3 regions of the Geobacillus zalihae genome follow, and region 3 is predicted to be linked to each of the others. Evidence: a T-box and tRNA genes for the amino acid it is inferred to sense, from the RefSeq annotation. Region 3 holds a T-box; the other regions hold tRNA genes.
The links. The T-box of region 3 lies ahead of ileS (isoleucine--tRNA ligase). A T-box ahead of a tRNA ligase gene usually reads a tRNA of that ligase, here a tRNA-Ile.
Positions count from the first base shown of each region.

Region 1: it has a tRNA-Ile gene. The T-box ahead of ileS (isoleucine--tRNA ligase) is inferred to sense a tRNA for this amino acid. The anticodon was not compared.
Region 2: it has a tRNA-Ile gene. The T-box ahead of ileS (isoleucine--tRNA ligase) is inferred to sense a tRNA for this amino acid. The anticodon was not compared.

Region 1 covers NZ_CP129217.1:28,946-31,207, forward strand. Annotated here, with positions in the region: rRNA gene QWV57_RS00135 (16S ribosomal RNA) at 1-855, shown strand, start outside; tRNA gene QWV57_RS00140 (tRNA-Ile) at 1,077-1,150, shown strand; tRNA gene QWV57_RS00145 (tRNA-Ala) at 1,157-1,232, shown strand; rRNA gene QWV57_RS00150 (23S ribosomal RNA) at 1,486-2,262, shown strand, end outside.
Region 2 covers NZ_CP129217.1:10,051-12,312, forward strand. Annotated here, with positions in the region: rRNA gene QWV57_RS00040 (16S ribosomal RNA) at 1-1,045, shown strand, start outside; tRNA gene QWV57_RS00045 (tRNA-Ile) at 1,385-1,458, shown strand; tRNA gene QWV57_RS00050 (tRNA-Ala) at 1,465-1,540, shown strand; rRNA gene QWV57_RS00055 (23S ribosomal RNA) at 1,794-2,262, shown strand, end outside.
Region 3 covers NZ_CP129217.1:1,029,107-1,031,368, reverse strand. Annotated here, with positions in the region: gene ileS (isoleucine--tRNA ligase) at 1-1,333, opposite strand, end outside; T-box leader at 1,387-1,607, opposite strand; gene QWV57_RS05360 (DivIVA domain-containing protein) at 1,705-2,217, opposite strand.

The DNA.
Region 1 (2,262 bases), 1.0 Mb from region 3:
AAATGCGTAGAGATGTGGAGGAACACCAGTGGCGAAGGCGGCTCTCTGGCCTGCAACTGACGCTGAGGCGCGAAAGCGTGGGGAGCAAACAGGATTAGATACCCTGGTAGTCCACGCCGTAAACGATGAGTGCTAAGTGTTAGAGGGGTCACACCCTTTAGTGCTGCAGCTAACGCGATAAGCACTCCGCCTGGGGAGTACGGCCGCAAGGCTGAAACTCAAAGGAATTGACGGGGGCCCGCACAAGCGGTGGAGCATGTGGTTTAATTCGAAGCAACGCGAAGAACCTTACCAGGTCTTGACATCCCCTGACAACCCAAGAGATTGGGCGTTCCCCCTTCGGGGGGACAGGGTGACAGGTGGTGCATGGTTGTCGTCAGCTCGTGTCGTGAGATGTTGGGTTAAGTCCCGCAACGAGCGCAACCCTCGCCTCTAGTTGCCAGCACGAAGGTGGGCACTCTAGAGGGACTGCCGGCGACAAGTCGGAGGAAGGTGGGGATGACGTCAAATCATCATGCCCCTTATGACCTGGGCTACACACGTGCTACAATGGGCGGTACAAAGGGCTGCGAACCCGCGAGGGGGAGCGAATCCCAAAAAGCCGCTCTCAGTTCGGATTGCAGGCTGCAACTCGCCTGCATGAAGCCGGAATCGCTAGTAATCGCGGATCAGCATGCCGCGGTGAATACGTTCCCGGGCCTTGTACACACCGCCCGTCACACCACGAGAGCTTGCAACACCCGAAGTCGGTGAGGTAACCCTTACGGGAGCCAGCCGCCGAAGGTGGGGCAAGTGATTGGGGTGAAGTCGTAACAAGGTAGCCGTACCGGAAGGTGCGGCTGGATCACCTCCTTTCTAAGGATGTTATTGACAAAATCGAATGGTTTGATTATAATGACGCTTGCTGTTTTGTTTGGTTTTGAGGGAATTGGTTATTCTCTCGGTTGTTTTGCGCCTGCGTCTGCGAGTGATTCAGCGGAGCTGGATTCCTCGGCGCAAGGCCGCAAAGAAGCTGACTCAAGGCAGCAGCCTTGTTTCGTTTTGAGGGAACTGACCGTTCCTTGCAATGTGTATATGGGCCTATAGCTCAGCTGGTCAGAGCGCACGCCTGATAAGCGTGAGGTCGGTGGTTCAAGTCCACTTAGGCCCATTGGATGGGGCCTTAGCTCAGCTGGGAGAGCGCCTGCTTTGCAAGCAGGAGGTCATCGGTTCGATCCCGATAGGCTCCACCATATCAAGGTAAGAGGTTTCAACGTAGTTGCTTTGCGTCTGCGTCTACAAGCGGATTCGGAGAAGCTGAATTCCTCGACGCAAACCAGCGAAGAAGCAGGTTCAAGGCAGCAACTTTGCATCTGCGTCTTCTAGCAGATTCGAGGAAGTGGGATTCCTCGATGCAAGACTGCAGAGAAGCAAATTCAAGAAGCAGTCTCGTTCCTTGAAAACTAGATAACCGATAAAGCAAAGGAAGAAGCCGAGAGCGCAATAGGTTAAGCTGGAAAGGGCGCACGGTGGATGCCTTGGCACTAGGAGCCGATGAAGGACGGGGCAAACGCCGAAACGCTTCGGGGAGCTGTAAGCAAGCGTTGATCCGGAGATGTCCGAATGGGGGAACCCACTGTCCGTAATGGGGCAGTATCCATGCCTGAATCCATAGGGCATGGAGGGCACACCCGGGGAACTGAAACATCTTAGTACCCGGAGGAGAAGAAAGCAACCGCGATTCCCTGAGTAGCGGCGAGCGAAACGGGAACAGCCCAAACCAAGAGGCATGTCCTCTTGGGGTTGTAGGACCGCTCACGATGGGAGTGAGAAAGGGACGGGGTAGACGAACCGGTCTGGAACGGCCGGCCAGAGAAGGTGAGAGCCCTGTAGTCGAAACTTCGTTCCCTCCCGAGCGGATCCTGAGTACGGCGGGACACGAGGAATCCCGTCGGAAGCAGGGAGGACCATCTCCCAAGGCTAAATACTCCCTAGTGACCGATAGTGCACCAGTACCGTGAGGGAAAGGTGAAAAGCACCCCGGGAGGGGAGTGAAAGAGAACCTGAAACCGTGTGCCTACAAGTAGTCAGAGCCCGTTGATGGGTGATGGCGTGCCTTTTGTAGAATGAACCGGCGAGTGACGATGGCGTGCGAGGTTAAGCCGGAGAGGCGGAGCCGCAGCGAAAGCGAGTCTGAACAGGGCGTGTGAGTACGTCGTCGTCGACCCGAAACCAGGTGATCTACCCATGTCCAGGGTGAAGGCCGGGTAACACCGGCTGGAG
Region 2 (2,262 bases), 1.0 Mb from region 3:
CGGCTAACTACGTGCCAGCAGCCGCGGTAATACGTAGGGGGCGAGCGTTGTCCGGAATTATTGGGCGTAAAGCGCGCGCAGGCGGTCCCTTAAGTCTGATGTGAAAGCCCACGGCTCAACCGTGGAGGGTCATTGGAAACTGGGGGACTTGAGGGCAGGAGAGGAGAGCGGAATTCCACGTGTAGCGGTGAAATGCGTAGAGATGTGGAGGAACACCAGTGGCGAAGGCGGCTCTCTGGCCTGCAACTGACGCTGAGGCGCGAAAGCGTGGGGAGCAAACAGGATTAGATACCCTGGTAGTCCACGCCGTAAACGATGAGTGCTAAGTGTTAGAGGGGTCACACCCTTTAGTGCTGCAGCTAACGCGATAAGCACTCCGCCTGGGGAGTACGGCCGCAAGGCTGAAACTCAAAGGAATTGACGGGGGCCCGCACAAGCGGTGGAGCATGTGGTTTAATTCGAAGCAACGCGAAGAACCTTACCAGGTCTTGACATCCCCTGACAACCCAAGAGATTGGGCGTTCCCCCTTCGGGGGGACAGGGTGACAGGTGGTGCATGGTTGTCGTCAGCTCGTGTCGTGAGATGTTGGGTTAAGTCCCGCAACGAGCGCAACCCTCGCCTCTAGTTGCCAGCACGAAGGTGGGCACTCTAGAGGGACTGCCGGCGACAAGTCGGAGGAAGGTGGGGATGACGTCAAATCATCATGCCCCTTATGACCTGGGCTACACACGTGCTACAATGGGCGGTACAAAGGGCTGCGAACCCGCGAGGGGGAGCGAATCCCAAAAAGCCGCTCTCAGTTCGGATTGCAGGCTGCAACTCGCCTGCATGAAGCCGGAATCGCTAGTAATCGCGGATCAGCATGCCGCGGTGAATACGTTCCCGGGCCTTGTACACACCGCCCGTCACACCACGAGAGCTTGCAACACCCGAAGTCGGTGAGGCAACCCGCAAGGGAGCCAGCCGCCGAAGGTGGGGCAAGTGATTGGGGTGAAGTCGTAACAAGGTAGCCGTACCGGAAGGTGCGGCTGGATCACCTCCTTTCTAAGGAGAAAAGCGGAGGCCGCCCGCTTATCGGCGAGGTGCGCTGGAGGGCCTGCGAGCGGGCTTAGCCCGCCGCAGCAGGACCGAAGCGTCGCGAGCCGATGGCGGCCGGAGCTAGACATTACGAAAAGCGGAGGCGCCGAGATCGGCTCTCGAAGCCAAATGTTCTTCACCCGCAGGGGTGCTTGCACCCCCCGAGGGGGAAGGTTATTTGGCAGAAGAGAACCAGGCGCCGGAGCTAGACAGAATTTCTTGACAAAACCTATCAGTTTGATTATAATGACGCTTGCTGTTTTGTTTAGTTTTGAGGGAACTTATTGTTCCTTGCAATGTGTATATGGGCCTATAGCTCAGCTGGTCAGAGCGCACGCCTGATAAGCGTGAGGTCGGTGGTTCAAGTCCACTTAGGCCCATTGGATGGGGCCTTAGCTCAGCTGGGAGAGCGCCTGCTTTGCAAGCAGGAGGTCATCGGTTCGATCCCGATAGGCTCCACCATATCAAGGTAAGAGGTTTCAACGTAGTTGCTTTGCGTCTGCGTCTACAAGCGGATTCGGAGAAGCTGAATTTCTCGACGCAAACCAGCGAAGAAGCGAATTCAAAGGAGCTACTTTGCGCCTTCGTCTTCTAGCAGGTTCAGGGAAGCAAGATTCCTCGGCACAAGACTGCAGAGAAGCAAATTCAAGAAGCAGTCTCGTTCCTTGAAAACTAGATAACCGATAAAGCAAAGGAAGAAGCCGAGAGCGCAATAGGTTAAGCTAGAAAGGGCGCACGGTGGATGCCTTGGCACTAGGAGCCGATGAAGGACGGGGCAAACGCCGAAACGCTTCGGGGAGCTGTAAGCAAGCGTTGATCCGGAGATGTCCGAATGGGGGAACCCACTGTCCGTAATGGGGCAGTATCCATGCCTGAATCCATAGGGCATGGAGGGCACACCCGGGGAACTGAAACATCTTAGTACCCGGAGGAGAAGAAAGCAACCGCGATTCCCTGAGTAGCGGCGAGCGAAACGGGAACAGCCCAAACCAAGAGGCATGTCCTCTTGGGGTTGTAGGACCGCTCACGATGGGAGTGAGAAAGGGACGGGGTAGACGAACCGGTCTGGAACGGCCGGCCAGAGAAGGTGAGAGCCCTGTAGTCGAAACTTCGTTCCCTCCCGAGCGGATCCTGAGTACGGCGGGACACGAGGAATCCCGTCGGAAGCAGGGAGGACCATCTCC
Region 3 (2,262 bases):
CGCGCACCATGTTGTGGATGCGGATTTCCCCCCACTCCGGAATCCATTTCGTTTCCTTAATCGCTTGAAGCAGCTCGCTGCGGATTTTATCGATCGATGCAAACCATTGCGTTGTCGCCCGGAAAATCGTCGGCTGCTTTGTCCGCCAGTCGTGCGGATACGAGTGGGTGATAAACCCAAGCTTCAACAAAGCGCCGACTTCCTCAAGCTTCTGTGTAATCGCCTTGTTGGCGTCTTCGTAAAACATCCCCTCAAATCCCGGCGCTTCCTCGGTCATGTAGCCGCGTTCATCAACCGGACAAAGGACCGGAAGCCCATATTTTTGCCCAACGAGAAAGTCGTCTTCCCCGTGGCCCGGCGCCGTATGGACGCAGCCCGTGCCGGCGTCGGTCGTGACGTGTTCGCCGCACACAACAAGCGAGTCGCGCTCATAAAACGGATGTCTCGCCACGACGTATTCAAGCTCTTTTCCTTTGACCGTTTTGACGACCGACCATGCGTCCCAACCGATTTCTTTCGCCACCGATTCCGCCAAGGCGGCGGCGACGACATACCGTTTTCCGCCGACATCGACAACATGGTAATCCAAATCCGGATGAACCGCGATCGCCAAGTTCGCCGGAATCGTCCACGGCGTCGTCGTCCAAATGACGATTCGCTCATCGCCCTCAAGCACGCCTTTGCCTTCTTTCACCGGGAAGGCGACATAAATCGACGGCGAACGCTTGTCTTTATATTCGATTTCCGCTTCGGCGAGCGCCGATTCGCTTGACGGGGACCAATAGACCGGCTTCAACCCTTTGTAGATGAGCCCTTTTTTCGCCATTTCGCCAAATACTTTAATTTGCTGGGCTTCGTACTCCGGTTTGAGCGTAATGTACGGGTTGTCCCAGTCGCCGCGCACACCGAGCCGCTTGAACTGCCGGCGCTGGTTGTCGATTTGTTCATACGCGTATTGCTCGCACCGCTTGCGGAACTCGGCGACGCTCATCGATTTGCGGTCGACGCCTTGCTTCGCGAGCGCCGTTTCGATCGGCAGTCCGTGCGTATCCCAGCCCGGCACGTACGGCGCGCAATAGCCGTTCATCGATTTGTAGCGGACGATGATATCTTTTAAAATTTTGTTCAGCGCATGGCCCATATGAATGTCGCCGTTGGCATACGGCGGGCCGTCATGCAGGACAAACAGCGGCCGTCCTTTCGTCCGCTCCTGCACTTTCCGGTAAATGTCCATTTCCTCCCATTTTTTTTGCATTTCCGGCTCCCGCTTCGGCAAGTTGCCGCGCATCGGGAACTCGGTTTGCGGCATAAGCAGCGTTTCTTTGTAATCCATCCTTGCTCCTCCTTCGAACGATAGATTCCAAATAAAAAAACCGTTCTCCCCCGGCAAGGGACGAGAACGGTCTCGCGGTACCACCCTTCTTGGCCATGCAAACGACGCACAGCCCACTTTTCATTCGTAACGGGAATGACGCGCCATGGCCTACTTGATGTTCGGCATGGAACTCCAGGGTGATGTTCACTCTTGCGCCGATGCCAGGCTTCCACCATCCCCGGCTCGCTGCGACCGGTCGTACAAGAGCTACTGTCCCTTTCATCGTCGATGGCTATTTCGCTATTCATCCTGAAAAAAGCCAACCGCCTCCCACGGCGGCTGATGCGGCGATTTTTGCCAATTATTATAACCGAAACGTCTTCGGTTCGTCAAGGCTGTGACAGCGGTTCTCTCGCCCCTTCTTCCAAATCCGGCGCCTCATACTCCATCAACTCGTCCCAATCGCGGCTGTTGATCATATCAAGCTGGGCCTCGACAAGCATGCGGAAACGGGCGCGGAACACTTTCGACTGCCGCTTCAGCTCCTCGATCTCGAGGGCGATTTTCCGCGATTTCGCCAATGCATCGCTGATGATGCGCTCGGCGTTTTTTTCCGCCTCTTTAATGATCAGCTTCGCCTCTTTTTGCGCATTCCGCTTCACTTCTTCCGCTGCTTCTTGAGCAACAAGAATCGACTTGTTGAGCGTCTCCTCAATGTTCGCAAAGTAGTTCAGCTTTTCCGTCAGTTCGGCCACTTTCTCTTCCAGCTGCTTTTTTTCACGGATGAGCATTTCATAGTCTTTAATGACTTGATCGAGGAACTCGTTCACTTCGTCTTCATCGTACCCGCGAAACCCGCGGCTGAATTCCTTGTTGTGAATATCCAATGGCGTCAACGGCACAACGGCCACCTCCGTCTCCATCATTCCTTTTCTTCACTTTCATTC